One region of the Rhizobium sp. CCGE531 genome, then DNA from elsewhere that is predicted to be linked to it. Evidence: riboswitches for the same ligand, from Rfam matches in the RefSeq annotation. Region 1 holds a riboswitch; the other holds the start of a gene.

Evidence for each region. Region 1 has a riboswitch for FMN ahead of ribB (3,4-dihydroxy-2-butanone-4-phosphate synthase). Riboswitches for the same ligand answer to the same signal wherever they lie in the genome.
Region 2: linked by a shared signal. The riboswitch ahead of CCGE531_RS12480 (6,7-dimethyl-8-ribityllumazine synthase) and the one ahead of ribB (3,4-dihydroxy-2-butanone-4-phosphate synthase) in region 1 are both predicted to bind FMN.

Annotation. Positions count from the first base shown of each region.
Region 1 is NZ_CP032686.1:138,690-146,496, reverse strand. It holds gene CCGE531_RS26965 (adenylate/guanylate cyclase domain-containing protein) at 1-320, shown strand, start outside; gene CCGE531_RS26960 (DUF3422 domain-containing protein) at 456-1,742, shown strand; gene CCGE531_RS26955 (elongation factor G) at 2,215-4,176, opposite strand; partial or broken gene CCGE531_RS26950 (IS6 family transposase) at 4,303-4,921, opposite strand; gene ribB (3,4-dihydroxy-2-butanone-4-phosphate synthase) at 4,906-5,532, opposite strand; FMN riboswitch at 5,645-5,790, opposite strand; gene CCGE531_RS26940 (glucose 1-dehydrogenase) at 5,896-6,678, opposite strand; gene tpiA (triose-phosphate isomerase) at 6,756-7,493, opposite strand; gene CCGE531_RS26930 (SDR family oxidoreductase) at 7,498-7,807, opposite strand, start outside.
Region 2 is NZ_CP032684.1:2,560,585-2,568,391, forward strand. It holds gene CCGE531_RS12460 (ABC transporter substrate-binding protein) at 1-850, shown strand, start outside; gene CCGE531_RS12465 (ABC transporter permease subunit) at 922-1,815, shown strand; gene CCGE531_RS12470 (ABC transporter permease) at 1,812-2,600, shown strand; gene CCGE531_RS12475 (ABC transporter ATP-binding protein) at 2,612-3,673, shown strand; FMN riboswitch at 3,780-3,923, shown strand; gene CCGE531_RS12480 (6,7-dimethyl-8-ribityllumazine synthase) at 4,012-4,488, shown strand; gene CCGE531_RS12485 (VOC family protein) at 4,549-4,899, shown strand; gene phnF (phosphonate metabolism transcriptional regulator PhnF) at 4,956-5,684, opposite strand; gene CCGE531_RS12495 (methyltransferase domain-containing protein) at 5,686-6,372, opposite strand; gene CCGE531_RS12500 (ABC transporter ATP-binding protein) at 6,528-7,532, opposite strand; gene CCGE531_RS12505 (Gfo/Idh/MocA family oxidoreductase) at 7,545-7,807, opposite strand, start outside.

The DNA.
Region 1 (7,807 bases):
AGGCGAATGCAACGATCAACCGGGCACGATTGGTTTCCGAGAAACCCGAGCTCCTCGTCGATATAGTTCTGCATATCGGAGACGTATTCTATGGAAACGTCGGAGCTGCCCGCAGACTTGATTTCACGGCAATCGGCAGAGCTGTCAACGAGGCGGCCAGGATGGAGAAGTTGTGCGATACGGTCGAACGCAACCTGTTGGCCTCCGAACTATTCGCTTCGCACGTCCAAAACGGATTTGAACGGCTCGGATTTTTCACGTTGAAGGGTGTGAGCCAGCCTGCCGCAGTTTACGGTCTATCACGTGACCCAGACTGTTGACTATCGCCTCGACGTGCCCCTTTCTGTCGCGTTTGCACGGTGAATTGGTCACACCTCAGCGGGACTTTCAACTTGTCAGCATTCAGTTCATATAGGTCTACGACAAGGGGGATCGTGGGTATGGGGAAAATCGACGTGGCATCCGAGGGTGCGGAAGACGCTCGTACAGTTTCGGCGACTGTCTCTGCCTCCAAACCACCCGTCTTCAGCTCAGCCGCAATTTTGCAAAAGTCAGCAGACTTCAACTCCGAGCTTCACGCTCGACCGTCGATTTATTTCAACGGTCCGGCGATCGTCGAGCACTTGGCGTTCATGCCCTTAGATGGAGCGATCAAGGAGTTCCACGATACCCTCGAAGTCGACGGCGGCGTTTCCGTAAGGGTTGAGCGGCATACTGAGTTCGTGACGGTAACACGGGTTCGGAAGCTAGAGTCCGAGCCGGAGCGTTGGCCAGAACCTGACCTCGTGGAAGGTGATTTCGCGCAGCTCGCGGGATTGATTTCTCCCCTGCTTGTTTGCCACGTCAGCATCCTCGTCCTTGGGAGCCCTCCTAATGAGCTAGGACCGATTCTGAAAGCCTTTGGCTTTGGCGATTGCGCCGCATCATCGATCGGCGGTGGCTCGGCGCAAGTTTGTTCCGATTTTCGCGTTCGGGATGATAACTCAAGCAGGATCATCTTGTTCAACAAGGACCTGAACGCACATCGCCTGGGGCGAATGGTACGCCGCATCTTTGAGATCGAAACCTACAGGTCGATGGCGCTCCTCGGATTGCCGGAGGCGCGGCGCCTAGCGCCGCTTCTGGGTGGTTATGATGCGGAACTCGTCCAACTGACGAACCGAAACTTGATCACACCTGCAAATGCACACAAGCAGCTGCTTGAGGAGATCACCATCCTCTCATCGCACATCATTTCAGCGAGTGCGGAGACCAGAAACAGGTTCGGAGCAACCGCTGCTTACGCGAAGATTGTCGAAGAGCGCGTTGCTTTGTTGCGGGAGACTCATGTTATTGGCTTCCAGCGCTTCGGCACCTTCGTAGAGCGGCGATTTAAGCCCGCGGTTCGCACCTGCGAGGCAACAGCGTTGAGGCTGGATCAATTATCGAGAGCTACGATGCACCTGCTCGACCTGCTGCAAACGCGGATTCAAGTGGAGATCGAGTTCCAGAACGCGACGCAGATCCAGGCAATGGCCGAGCGGGCTGCCACGCAAGTCAAGATCCAACGTGCAGTAGAAGGATTTTCGATTATTGCAATCAGCTATTACCTGCTGAGTTTGCTGAAGTTTATTTTCGAGACTGCAGATCATGCAGGGTTCCACTTGAATCCCCTAGTGATGCTTGTCGCCATTCCGGTGGTTGTGGGAACCGTCGTCATCAGCATTCTACGCGTCAAGCACGCTCTCAAAGCCGAGACCTGACACAGCCATCGAAAATTTGCCGGATGCAGGTCTTGTTGACGAGGGCAGCGTGAGATCTTCCGACAGTCGGATAATGAACTACTTCAAGACGAGCGTTAGGCTCCGCGCATCCCCGTCTTCATCGATGGTCCGCGCCGCAGCTGTTACGCCTCATCAATTTCGGGCATCAAAACAGGCCGGATCTGAGCTGATCATTTTCTAAAAGCTTGTAATTTAAAGTACACTTGGAAGCATACCTCTGCCCTACTGTCCCGTGCTGCCTGAACTTGACAAACGCGGTCATGGAAATCTTCGAGCCTGCCGGCCAATTTAAAGTACGATCTTGGCTGATTCTAATTTACGCGACGGCTATCTGATACCCGTAAGCAAGCCCCAACCGCGGGCCTGTGCTACTACAACTGCAAACGTTTCACGCACGTAAAGGCGGGCGTGAGCCCGGCTCTGCGTACGAACATGAAGTGGCGGTAGCGTTTCAGTGTACGATGCCTGGCTTCTCGTTTGCCCTCACAATGGCGTCCGCTTCCTTGCCGTATAGTTCCTCGAAGTGATCGAAGGTCTTGGAAAAATAACCAATGCCCTGCGTCGCCGAGCGCAGCGCCCGCGCCAGATCGTCAAGTGCGCCGCCCGGAACGAGCGCCCGGAAGATGTCCCATCCCTTGGCGGTTTCATCACGGTCGAAGCCGAGAACCTGGCCGTTGAGGGCTGAGACGATCTGGACGAGGCTGCCCGAATAGACCGACGGGATGTGGAACTCGCTGCGGAAGACCGGCTGCATCAAGACGGTCGATCCTTCGGAAAGCGCCTGGCGCACCCCCATTTTCGACGCAGTCCGGAAGGCGTGTTCCGAACTGTCGACAGTATGGTGCTGACCATCTGACAGCGTTACGCCGACATCGATGACTTCGAAGCCTAGCGGTCCTTTCTCCATCGCTTCGCGCGCGCCCGCTTCGACGGCGGGGATGTAATTGCGCGGAACGGCGCCGCCCTTGACGGTTTCGCCAAAGGTGAAGCCCTGGCCGCGCTCGTTGGGGTGAATGCTCAGCTTCACATCCGCGAATTGCCCGGCACCGCCGGTCTGTTTGCGATGGCGGTAATGAACCTCCGATGGTTTCGTGATCGTCTCGCGGTAGATCGGGCTGGGCGTTCGGTCGGTCACGGAGATGTGAAAGACATCGGACAGCGTTCGGCAGAGATCACGCAGATGCACCGGCCCCTGGGCGCGGACGAGTTGAGCGCCCGTGCCTTCCTCCTGCAAGACTTTCAGGCCGCGATCCGTCTCGGAAAGTTTCGCCAGCGTTTCGGAAAGTTTGTTCTCATCGCGCTCGCTGCCCGGAATTAGGATCCTTTCAAGCATCGGCGTGGGTGGTTCCGTCCACTCAGGCGGAGCGACCACCGCGCCGGGGGTCAACAGCGAAGGGACGCGCAGATGGTCGGACTTGACCGTCGCGAAGACATCCCCCGGCGCAGGCAGAACCGCCGAATTGGACCGCCCGTTTGCGAGACTTTGTACGGCGCCGAGGCTGGAGCCGCCCAGTGATGCGCCTTGCCGCAGTCCCTCGCCAAGTGCGCGCACAAGCACCGTCTTGCCGACATTCTGGCGATGATAGGCATGGAAGCTCACGGCCACCAGCTTGCCTTCATCGACAGTTCCCGCATGAGCGAGACGCTGCCGAAGAACCCCTACCGGTGGCGCCTCGTGGCGCAGCGCCTTCATCAGCCTCGTCATGCCGTTGCCGTGACTTGCAGCACCGATCAGGACCGGGATAATCCTGTTTTCCCTGAGAACCCGTGATGAAATGGCATAGAGCGCGTCGCTGGGTGGCTCGCGGTCCTCGATCAGTTCCTCGAGAAGCCAGTCATCGAATTCGGACAGGTGTTCCAGGAGCTCGGTGCGCGCTTCGTGCTCGCGTTCGGCGGTGCTTTCGGGGATTGCGATCAGCGCCGAAGTCTGGCCTTCCCGGTAGCGCCACGCCCGTTCCGAAATCAGATCGCAACTGCCGATGATCCTGTCCCCCTCGCGGATCGGGATCTGGCGAAGCAAAAGGGTGTGGTTGGCGTAGTCTTGAAGCGCGGCGATCACGTCCCTCAGCCGCCCTCTCGGTTCGTCCATCCGGTTGACGAAGAGGATGCAAGGCGTCCCCGAGGCTTCGACTATCCGCAGATAGGGCGCGGCGAGCACAGCCTCCTCGGGTGCCGATGAAACGCACAGGATGCAGGCGTCGCTGGCAAGAAGCGCGTGCTGCGCATGCGCCAACGCTTCGTTGGGTCCTGGCGCATCCAGTGCACACCACGCCTCGTTTCCGAAGGTGAATTCTGTGAGGTTCAATCCATAAGGGGAGCTGGATTTTCTCGGCGTCCCCTCCAGGGAGCCGAGCTTTTCCACGACTGTCGATTTTCCGGTCTGCGAGGGTCCAAGCACGGTAAAGCAGCGCATCGGCCTTCCTCCAACTGCCATAAACACAATTTTCAGCCATCATAGGATGCCCTGAACCGCCGCAAGGCGCCAGAGGGGTGATGTCAGGTTAACTAGGGCGAGCAGGCTTTCAGCAGGCTGGTTTGATTAGGCTACCGTCCCAGTGACCGCCTTCCAATGTGCCATCGCTCCGAGGCGATGCAAATGGACGTTGATGGCTGAGCGTTTGGAAAGTGCAGGGACGAAAAGGTTTCGGACCGCGGAGAAGACGCTGACGAAATATTGTAAGGCACCTGGAGAGCGGAACCGCTGCATCGCCCGCTCCCGTTTTCGCAGCGGCAGGTGCGAGTTTTCAGCGTGGTTGTTCAACCCTTTGTGCGATCGATGCTCGACCGTCGACATGATCTGGCGCCGTGCAGCACCGTAAGAGCGGAGTCTGTCTATGACGATACGCTTGGGCAGGCATCCTGCTTCTTCATCAGCCGGATCAAAAGGCGCTTGGCAGCCTTGGTATTGCGGCGAGCCTGGACGATTTCGTCGAGAACGTAGCCGTCTTGGTCGACAGCACGCCAGAGCCAGTGTTTGCGCTACCGATCGCCACCACCACTTCGTCCAGATGCCACGCGTCAGTTAGGCTCGCCGCTTTCCGACGCAAGCCGCCGGCGTAGTCCGGGCCGAATTTCTTTGCCCAACAGCGGATCGTCTCATAGGAAACGATTGTGAGAACTAGCTTCTTCGGTATCCGAACACTCAGGCAGCCTTGAAAGCCGCCGTTGCGGTCCTGTAGGCGATCAGATCTTCGATCGTGACAAGATGAAGGCCATGCCGCTCGGCGAACGCCTCGAGTTCGGGAAGACGGGCCATCGTGCCGTCGTCATTCGCCACTTCACAGATGACGCCGGCCGGCGAAAGGCCGGCAAGCCTGGCAAGATCCACGGCTGCTTCCGTATGTCCCGGGCGTGACAGGACGCCGTTTGGATGTGCGCGAAGCGGAAAGATATGACCGGGGCGAGCAAATTCCTCCGGACGCGCACCATCCCTGACGAGAGCCTGAACCGTTGCCGCCCTGTCGGCGGCGGATATTCCGGTGGTCGTTCCCGGGATGTAATCCACGGAAACGGTGAAGGCGGTCTTCAGAGCCTCGGTATTGCGCGGCACCATCAACGGAATGTCCAGCTCGTCGAGCCTTTCGCCTTCCATCGGAACGCAGATAAGACCGCGGGCATGGTTCATCATGAACGTGATCGCCTGTGGCGTAACTGCCTCGGCCGCAACTACCAGATCGCCTTCGTTTTCGCGGTCACGATCATCGACGACAACCACGATCTCGCCCCGCGCAATTGCTGCGATCGCATCTTCAATTTTCGAAATTGCCATTTTCCTGCCTTTCAAGGGTTGCCGTTCAGAACGGCGTGCATGGCCTGTCAAAGCCACCATTTTCCCTTGGGCGAACAAGCATGTGAACGCCACCATGAAGCGGCGTCTCCTGCGTTGCTCTCTTCCATCCGGACTATGACCGTCGGCTCCGGCATCTCACCGGATCTGCTGACCCTTCCGAAATTCGGAAGGCGCTCGCGGGCTCCGAGTTGCCTCGATACCGCCGGTGGGGAATTACACCCCGCCCTGAGAACATCTCTAAGATAGTTGATGATTGTTTCGTTCTGCAAGGGGCTGACCGCGCTTCCGCTTTCGAAAATTTGATTTCGCGGTGGAAGCACAGTTCTTCTTTATTGAACGAAGCTAGGACATGATCAGACCACCATCAACATTGATCGTCTGGCCGGTAATGTAGGCCGCATCGTCGCTGGCAAGGAAAGTGACGAGACCTGCAACGTCCTCTCCGGATCCAGCTCGTCTCATCGGAATGCCTTCGACCCATTCCTTCATGAGTTCGCCGGGACCGTAATTGCCGAGCAGCTTGCCCCACGCCTGGTCGTTATAGGCCCACATGTCGGTTTCGATGATGCCGGGACAAAAGGCGTTCACGGTAATGCCCTCGGTCGCGACTTCCTTTGCAAGGCTCTGGGTAATGCCGACGACGCCCATCTTCGATGCCGCATAATGCGGCGTATAGATGAACCCGTCACGCGCCTGGCCGGAGGCGGTATTGATGATGCGGCCGCCGCGTCCATGCTTGCGCATGCGGGCAATCGCCTCTTGCGCGCACAGGAAGACGCCCTTGGTATTGACGGCCATGACCTTGTCCCATTCGTCCTCAGTCATATCCTCGACACGGGCAATGGTGATGACGCCGGCATTCTGAATGGAGATATCGACCCCGCCGAACGCCGTCTCGGCGGCGTCGTAGAGACCCTTTACGCAGGCCTTGTCCGTCACGTCGCCGACGAAGGAAATCGCCTTTCCGCCACCAGCCTTGATCTTATCGGCAACAGCATGGATTGAATCCTCGTTGGCGGAGACCACCAGGTTGGCACCCTCTCGCGCAAAGCGCCCGGCGATCGCGGCGCCAATGCCGCGGCTGGCGCCGGTGATGACGACGGTCTTGCTTTCGAAGCGTTGCATTTTCCATTCCTTTCGCGGTGACAGCCATGCCAAGCGCCGGCTCAAGGGGCCGGGCGCGCTGCCCGTTGCTGGCGACTTCAAACGACTGCCGAGATAATCCCGGCAAACTCCGATGCCTTCAGGGACGCGCCTCCAACCAAGGCGCCGTCGACATGGCGAACCCCAAAGATCGCCTTTGCGTTCGACGCCTTGACCGAGCCTCCATAAAGGATCCTGACGTGGGCTCCATCGTCTCCCAGCAACTCTTCGAGTGTCTGCCGGATGGAGGAATGCACTTCGTCGATCTGCTCGAGGGTCGGAACCAGTCCGGTCCCGATCGCCCATACGGGTTCATAGGCGATCGTCATGTTCGAACCGGTTGCGGCGTCGGGAATTGATCCTTCGAGCTGGGCACGAACGACCTCGATCGCTCTTCCCTCGTCCCGTTCTGCGCGTGTTTCCCCGACGCAAATGATGCTTGTCAGCCCCGCCCTATGGACCGCGGCTGCCTTGCCCGCGACCGCGGCATCCGCTTCCCTGTAGACGGAGCGGCGCTCGGAATGTCCAAGGATCACGAAACGCGCGCCGATTTCGGCGAGCATCTCGGCGGAGACATCTCCGGTATAGGCGCCCGACGCCTGCGCGTGGCAATCCTGTGCGCCGATGGCAATCCCTGATCCCCGCGTCCGTTCGGCCGCTTTTTCGACCAGCGTGAAGGGCGGGCAGACGACGATATCGCACGCCGCCTCGCCCGTTATCCCCTTCAGCGCCTCGATCTCAGCCAGGGAGGAAGCGAGACCGTTCATTTTCCAGTTACCGGCAATCAATTTCTTCATCACATCACCAGCAGCAGAAGCCGCCGTCGACGAGCAGGTCGACGCCCGTCACGAAGCTTGCGGCATTCGACAGCAGGAAGACGGCGGGACCGACCATCTCATCCACCGTTGCCATGCGCTGCATCGGCGTCTGCTCTTCGAAGAGCTTGGTCTGGTGGACCATCTCCGGACGCGTGTTCATAGGCGTCGCCGTATATCCCGGCGAGATGGTGTTGACGCGGATACCGCGACCGACCCACTCCATGGCCAGCGACTTCGACATGTGGATCACGCCGGCCTTGGAAGCGTTGTAATGGGCTTGGCTCAGGCCGCGA
Region 2 (7,807 bases), on a different replicon from region 1:
CGCCAACAAGGGCAACACCGGCCCGCAGGCTCCTGATGTCATCGACGTCGGTCTCTCCTTCGGCCCGACCGCCAAGAAGGAAGGCCTGCTACAGCCTTACAAGGTCTCCACCTGGGCTTCCATTCCGGACAGCGCCAAGGATGCCGAAGGCTACTGGTACGGCGATTACTACGGCGTTCTCTCCTTCGTCGTGAACAAGGACGTCGTGAAGAACCCGCCGAAGGACTGGGCTGACCTGCAGAAGCCGGAATACGCCAACACCGTTTCGCTCGCCGGCGACCCGCGCACCTCGAACCAGGCCGTTCAGGCCGTTTACGCAGCCGGTCTGGCTGCCGGTGAAAAGGACGCTGCCAAGGTCGGCGCTGCTGGTCTCGACTACTTCGCAAAGCTGAACAAGGCTGGCAACTTCGTTCCGGTCATCGGCAAGTCCGCTTCGCTCGCACAGGGCGCAACCCCGATCGTCGTCGCATGGGACTACAACGGCCTGTCCTGGCGCGACAGCCTGAACGGCAACCCGCCGGTTGACGTCACCGTTCCGGCTTCGGGCGTTATCGCAGGCGTCTACGTCCAGGCGATCTCGGCCTTCGCTCCACATCCGAATGCTGCCAAGCTCTGGATGGAGTTCCTCTATTCCGACGAAGGCCAGATCGGCTGGCTGAAGGGCTATTGCCACCCGATCCGCTTCAACGACCTGGCAAAGAACAAGAAGGTCCCGCAGGAACTTCTCGACAAGCTGCCGCCGGCTGCCGCCTATGAAAAGGCCATATTCCCGACGCTCGAAGAGCAGGATGCTGGCAAGGCCGCCATCACCACGAAGTGGGATTCCGTCGTCGGTTCGAACGTAAAGTAATCATATCCAATATCACCTCCCCGTTTCGACGGGGAGGTTTTCCTTTTTCGGCGCCGCGGATTGGGCCAATCATGAGCATCGTCACAACATCAACGGTCAGCACCTCCCCTCTGATCAACAAACGCGTGGTCGTCGACTGGCTGGGCATCGCGCCCTTCTTGATCTTCGCGATGCTGTTTCTGATTCTCCCAACGATCTATCTCGTCGCCGGCGCCTTTCTGACGCCCGACGGCAGTCTGACGCTGAAGAACATTGGCGATCTATTCACAGAATCGATCATGGCCTCCTATTGGATCAGCATAAAGGTGTCGGTCGCCTCGGCGCTCGGTGGCGCGCTGATCGGCTTTTATCTGGCCTGGGCTCTGGTCATGGGCGGACTTCCGGCCTGGGTGCGCCATGCCTTCCTGACCTTTTCCGGCGTCGCCTCAAATTTCGCCGGCGTACCTCTGGCTTTTGCATTCATCGCCACGATCGGTCGCCTGGGTCTCGTCACGCTGCTGGTGAAAAACTGGTTTGGCTTCGACATTTTTCAAGCAGGCTTCAATCTCTATAGCTTTACCGGCCTGACCCTGACCTACATGTACTTCCAGATTCCGCTGATGGTACTGATCATCACGCCGGCCCTGGACGGCATGAAGAAGGAATGGCGCGAAGCAGCCTCCATCCTCGGAGCAACCAACAAGCAATATTGGCTGATGGTGGCGCTGCCCATCCTCTGGCCGAGCCTGCTCGGCACGACGCTGCTGCTTTTTGCCAACGCCTTCGGCGCCATCGCAACTGCCATTGCGCTGACGGGTAGCTCGCTGAACATCATTCCGATCCAGCTCTATGCCCAGATCCGTGGCGACGTGCTGCACAACGCCAACCTCGGTTATGCGATGGCTCTCGGCATGATCGTCATAACAGGCATTTCCAACATCATTTACATCATCATGCGTATCCGCGCGGAACGGTGGCAGAAATGAAGCTGCAAAAATTCTTTGCCTGGATCGCGGTCGTCATCGGCGCCATCTATTTCATCGTTCCGCTGATCGGCACGCTGGAATTCTCGCTGCGCATGCGCCGCAATGCCTATAGTTTCGACGCCTATGCATCGGTCTTTTCCGACACGCACTTCCTGTACGCGTTCGGCTATTCCATGTTCATGGCGGTGCTGACCATCATCGTCGGCATGCTGCTCGTCGTGCCCACGGCCTACTGGGTCCGGCTTCGCCTGCCCCAGATTCGCCCGATCGTCGAATTCATCACGCTGATGCCTTTGGTCATTCCCGCGATCGTCATCGTCTTCGGCTATCTGCGCCTCTACAATTCGTCATCGATCCTGCCTTTGACGGGCTTCGAGCAGACGACAAACTTCCTTCTGGTCTGCTCCTATATTGTCTTGTCCCTTCCCTATATGTATCGTTCCGTCGATACGGCGATGCGCACGATCGATGTCGGCACCCTGACGGAAGCGGCGGAAAGCCTTGGCGCGAAGTGGACGACCATCATGTTCCGCTGCATTTTTCCCAATGTCATGAGCGGCGTTCTTTCCGGTGCCTTCATCACGCTGGCGATCGTTATGGGCGAATTCACGATGGCATCATTGCTCAACCGGCCGGCTTTCGGCCCTTACATGCAGCTCGTCGGCGCCAACCAGGCTTATCAGTCCTCGGCACTCGCCATCATCGCGCTTGCTGTCACCTGGCTCAGCATGGGCCTGCTACAGCTCGTTTCCCGCTTCTCAAAACTGGCTCCGGTTAAGGCGTAAGGCTTCTCACCATGGCTTTTCTCGAACTCACCCACATCAAGAAGTCCTTCGGCGACGTTCACGTCGTTCACGATTTCAATATGCAAATCGAGAAGGGAGAATTCGTCTCCTTCCTCGGACCATCGGGCTGCGGCAAGACGACCGTGCTGCGCATGATCGCCGGCTTCGAAACCCCGACCGCGGGCAGCTTGACGATCAACGGCAAGGATCAGCGCGCCCTGAAGCCGAACCAGCGCAACATCGGCATGGTCTTCCAGGCCTACGCGCTGTTTCCGAACATGACGGTGCACGACAACGTCGCCTTCGGCCTCAAGGTCGCCGGCATGGCGAAGCCAGATATCGACAATCGCGTCAAGGAGATGCTTGCTCTCATCAAGCTCGATCATCTCGCCAGCCGCTACCCCTACCAGATGTCCGGCGGTCAGCAGCAGCGCGTGGCGCTGGCCCGCGCCATCGCCGTCAAGCCTCAGGTCCTCTTGCTCGATGAGCCGCTGTCCGCGCTCGACGCCAAGATCCGCATTTCGCTGCGCGAAGAAATCCGTGCCATCCAGCAGCAGCTCGGCATCACCACGGTTTTCGTAACGCACGATCAGGAAGAAGCGCTTTCGATCTCCGACCGCATCGTCGTCATGAACGCAGGCCGCGCCGATCAGATCGGTACGCCTTTCGAGATCTACAACACGCCGGCAACACGCTTCGTCGCCTCCTTCGTCGGCACGCTGAACCTGATCGAAGGCAAGGTCGTCGATCCGGTCAGTAACCGCATCATGATCGGCGATCAGGGCGTGACCTTAAAGCAATCGGTTACCGCCTATAAGCCAGGCGATACGGTATCGCTCGCCCTGCGTCCGGAGGCCGGCTCGCTGGCCGAATCGGCCAAGGGCGATACCGCTCTGACGGGCGAAGTTTCCTCGGCGCACTTCCTGGGTTCCGTCATCCGCACCCGTATGAATGTCGCCGGCAACACCATTTCCTTCGACATGTTCAACAGCCCGGGCATGATGCCCCCAAGCGTCGGCGAGAAGGTGACGCTGCGCTTCGCCTCCTCCGACCTGCTCGTCATTCAGGATTGAGAATGGCCCCTGCATCGCAGGGAAACTTTGAAAAATTATTCGCAAACGCCGGGTCAAAAGCCCGGCGTTTTTCTTTGATTTCCACAAGGGAAAGCATCTATAGTTCACGCGTTCTCAGGGCGGGGTGCAATTCCCCACCGGCGGTATGGGGTTTTCCCGAGCCCGCGAGCGCCTTCCGGGCTTCGGAAGGGTCAGCAGATCCGGTGAGATGCCGGAGCCGACGGTATAGTCCGGATGGAAGAGAGCAAGCCGGGTCGCACCTTCTCCGCGCGGGGAGTGCTGCAATTCTGCGTGTTCGCCCAAGGGATAATTGACAACAACCCTTGAAAGGCAAATTCATGACCATTTCGATTTCTACCCAGCCGAGCCGCATTGCGATCATTCGGGCCCGCTGGCATGCCGACATCGTCGATCGCTCGGTCGATTCCTTCGTTGCCGAATGGCAGACGACGGAAGGCGCACCACCCATCGACATCTTCGACGTCCCCGGCGCGCTCGAAATTCCGCTGCACGCGCAGACGCTCGCCCGCAATGGCCGTTATTCCGCAATCGTTGCCACCGCTTTCGTTGTCGACGGCGGCATCTATCGCCATGAATTCGTCGCCAATACGGTTCTTGATGCCATGATGCGCGTCCAGCTCGATACCGGTGTACCAATCCTCTCGGCAGTTCTGACGCCGCATCACTTCCAGGAGTCGGAAGCGCATATCCAGTTCTTCAAGGAACATTTCATCATCAAGGGTCGTGAAGTGGCAAGCGCATGCCGCCATATTCTCGCGGAACGCACGAAGCTGCTGCCCGCAGTCACCGTCTGAACCAGCATTGGTGGAGGCGCGGCTGAGGCCCGCCTCCATGTCCACGAGGGAGAAACGTCAGTGACCGTCCTACGCATCATCCCAAACCTGCCGACCGCCGATCCAGACACCGCTCGCCTTTTCTACCATGACCTGCTCGGCCTCGACATCGTCATGGATCACGGCTGGATCGTCACCTTCGCCTCCGAAGCGGCAACGGTTCCGCAAATCAGCGTCGCCAGCGAAGGCGGCTCCGGCACGATCGTCCCCGACCTTTCTATCGAAGTCGACGATGTCGACACGCTTTATCATCGCGCTACATCCATGGGCTTCGGCATATTGTATGACCTGACGGACGAACCCTGGGGCGTTCGCCGCTTCTACGTCCGTGACCCTTTCGGCAAGGTGGTCAATATCCTCTCTCACCGCTGAGGCGGACATAGGCAGTGCGCTTTTGCCTCGGGTATCGGCGATACCATCCCAAATTGCTATCGCAGATCCACGTTGAAGGTGATCCGCTCCGCCGACCAGATCGACTCCGAATAGGTTATCGGCAGCCCTTCCGCATCCGCGTCCACCTTGCGGATAATGAGCAGCGGTACGGATTTCGGCTGCCGCAGGAGCCGCGCCTCTTCCACCGTCGGCATCCGCGCCTCGATCTCCGTCGACAGCCGTTCGTAGTCGGTGACGCCGTAGCTGGCGAGTGCCGCAGAGATCGTCTCATATTGCGACCGGGCCTTATCGAAATCGGGAAAGCGCCCGGCTGGATAATATGAATCGCCTAATTCGACCGGAATACCATCGGCGGTCATTAAGCCACGACGATGGATGACCGGCGCACCCATCGCCAACTTCAAATAGGTAGCGACGCGCTCCGTCGCCGGCACGATCTCGTGAACGAGCAATTCGCCACCCGGCTCAAAGCCTTGTTCGATCAGATTTTTGTGAAAGCGGGTGCGCTTCGACAGCGTATAGTCGAGCACGCCCTTATGGACGAATGTCCCTCGCCCCTGTTCGGCGCGGACCAGCCCGCGCTGTTCCAGATGCCCCAGCGCCTGGCGCACGGTAAAACGGCTGACGCCGAAACGCTGCATTAGCTCCGGCTCGGTCGGCAATTTTTCTCCTGGGGCAAAAGTCCCGGCGGCAATATCTGCCGCCAGGATTTCGCCGATCTGATGCCAGAGGGCGCTGCCGCTCTTTCGATCGATCGTCTCCATGTCAGACACGCTTTTCGAGGCGGAACAACAGCTTGTATTCGGCCGGATAGCTCAGCGCATCGAGAATGCTCGGATAATATTTGCGGTCCTTCGATGAGTGAACAAAGCCGTCATAGCCGAAACGCTTGACCGAAACATCGAAGCCGGCCGCGACGAATGCGTCGATATAATCCTGTGGAGACCGATCCTGCATCGGCGCATTGCTGTTATTGCCGATCAGTTCGAGCCATTTCGGCCAGAGCGGCATTTCATTGTGGCAACCGGTCACAGCATAGTAGACGCCGCCATTCCGCATGACCTGAAACATCTGGTCGGCGTGCTGTTTCAGCTCCGGCAGCAGATAGATCACCTCATAACTGAAGGCGACATCGAAACTATCGGCAAAGGGCGACAGGTCAGTCGTCACATGAAACTGCAGCGGCATATTGCCGACGGCCGCGACCGCAGCAGCCACCGACTCCGAAGCGATATCGATGCCGACGCCGCGCCGGAACGGCCGCATGCCATGGAGCAAACGCAGGAAGCCGCCGCGGTTGCAGCCGAAATCAAGGATTGTCTTCGAGGAGAAATCACGCTCCGGCACGGTTTCGATGAAGTGCCGCCAATAGGGACTATGCGATTCCGCCATTGCGGTATCGCCTTGAGGGTCCTTGCGCCAGGTGGCGTAAGTCGTTGCTGCGCTCGTCATGATGCTCTCGCTGTTGGAGTTGACTGATCTCTTGATAGTGAGGTTTCATGACAGCGGCATGAATTCGTCCGGACGACTGGACTATTCGATATGGACAAAATAAAAAAGGCTCTGGCGCGCGGCAGAGCCCTTTTCAAAAGGTCGATCGGAGTGGCTTAGGCCCCGATCGCTTTGTCATTGGCATCGAAGCGATGCATATGGCTCGTATCCGGCGTCGCATAAACAATCTCGTCCGGCTCGTACTTATGCTCGCCGAAGAGACGTACCGTCAGAAGACCGGTGGTTTCGGATTCGAGATAGATGATTGTGTCCGCGCCGAGATGCTCGACGTGGATGACCTTGGCGGCCCAAGAGCCCTGATCGCGCGACAGCGTGATATGTTCGGGGCGAATGCCCAGGGTTTTGGCACCGATTTCGCCCAGCTTCTCGGCCGGAATGAAATTCATCTGCGGCGAGCCGATAAAGCCGGCAACGAAGGTATTGGCCGGGTGATTATAGAGCTCCATCGGCGAACCGATCTGCTCGATCGCGCCGGCATTGAGCACGACGATCTTGTCGGCGAGCGTCATCGCCTCGACCTGATCGTGGGTGACGTAGATCATCGTCGCCTTCAGGCTGCGATGCAGTCGAGCAATCTCCAGACGCGTCTGTACGCGCAATGCGGCATCGAGATTCGACAGCGGCTCGTCGAAGAGGAAAAGCTCGGGCTCGCGAACGATCGCGCGGCCGATGGCGACACGCTGTCGCTGGCCGCCGGAAAGCTCGGCCGGGCGGCGGGCCAGATAAGGCGCGAGCGACAGCATGCTCGAAGCCTTCTCGACCCGGTTGTCGATCTCGGCCTTCGGCGTACCGGCCTGCTTGAGACCCAATCCCATATTGTCCTTGACAGTCAGATGCGGATAGAGCGCATAGGACTGGAAAACCATCGAAATGCCGCGCTTGGCCGGCGGCGCCGCGGTCACATCCTGGCCGTTGATCAGCACTGCACCGGAGGTCACATCCTCGAGACCGGCGATGCTGCGCAGAAGGGTCGACTTGCCGCAGCCGGAAGGGCCGACGAAGATGACGAACTCGCCATCCTTCACTTCGAGGTCGATGCCCTTCAGCACGTCGTGCGAGCCATAGGCCTTGCGGATGGATTTCAGTTGAAGCGATCCCACAGTCTCTTGTCCTTATAGATAAACAGGCTTGCCGGTGCGCACGCTCTCATCGGCGGCGAGGCATATACGCAGCGATTGAACGGCATCGGCCATATTGCGATTGAGGTCGAGATCCTCGCGGATGGCCTTCAGCATGAAGGCCTGCTCGAAGTCGCAGAGCTCCTGATGGCCGGGTTCGCCATCCATATGCAGGTCCTGATCCGGCCGGATGAACTGACCGCTCGGGCCTGCCTCGGCGTTGTGCAGCCGGATGACCGAGGTTTTGGTGTGCATGT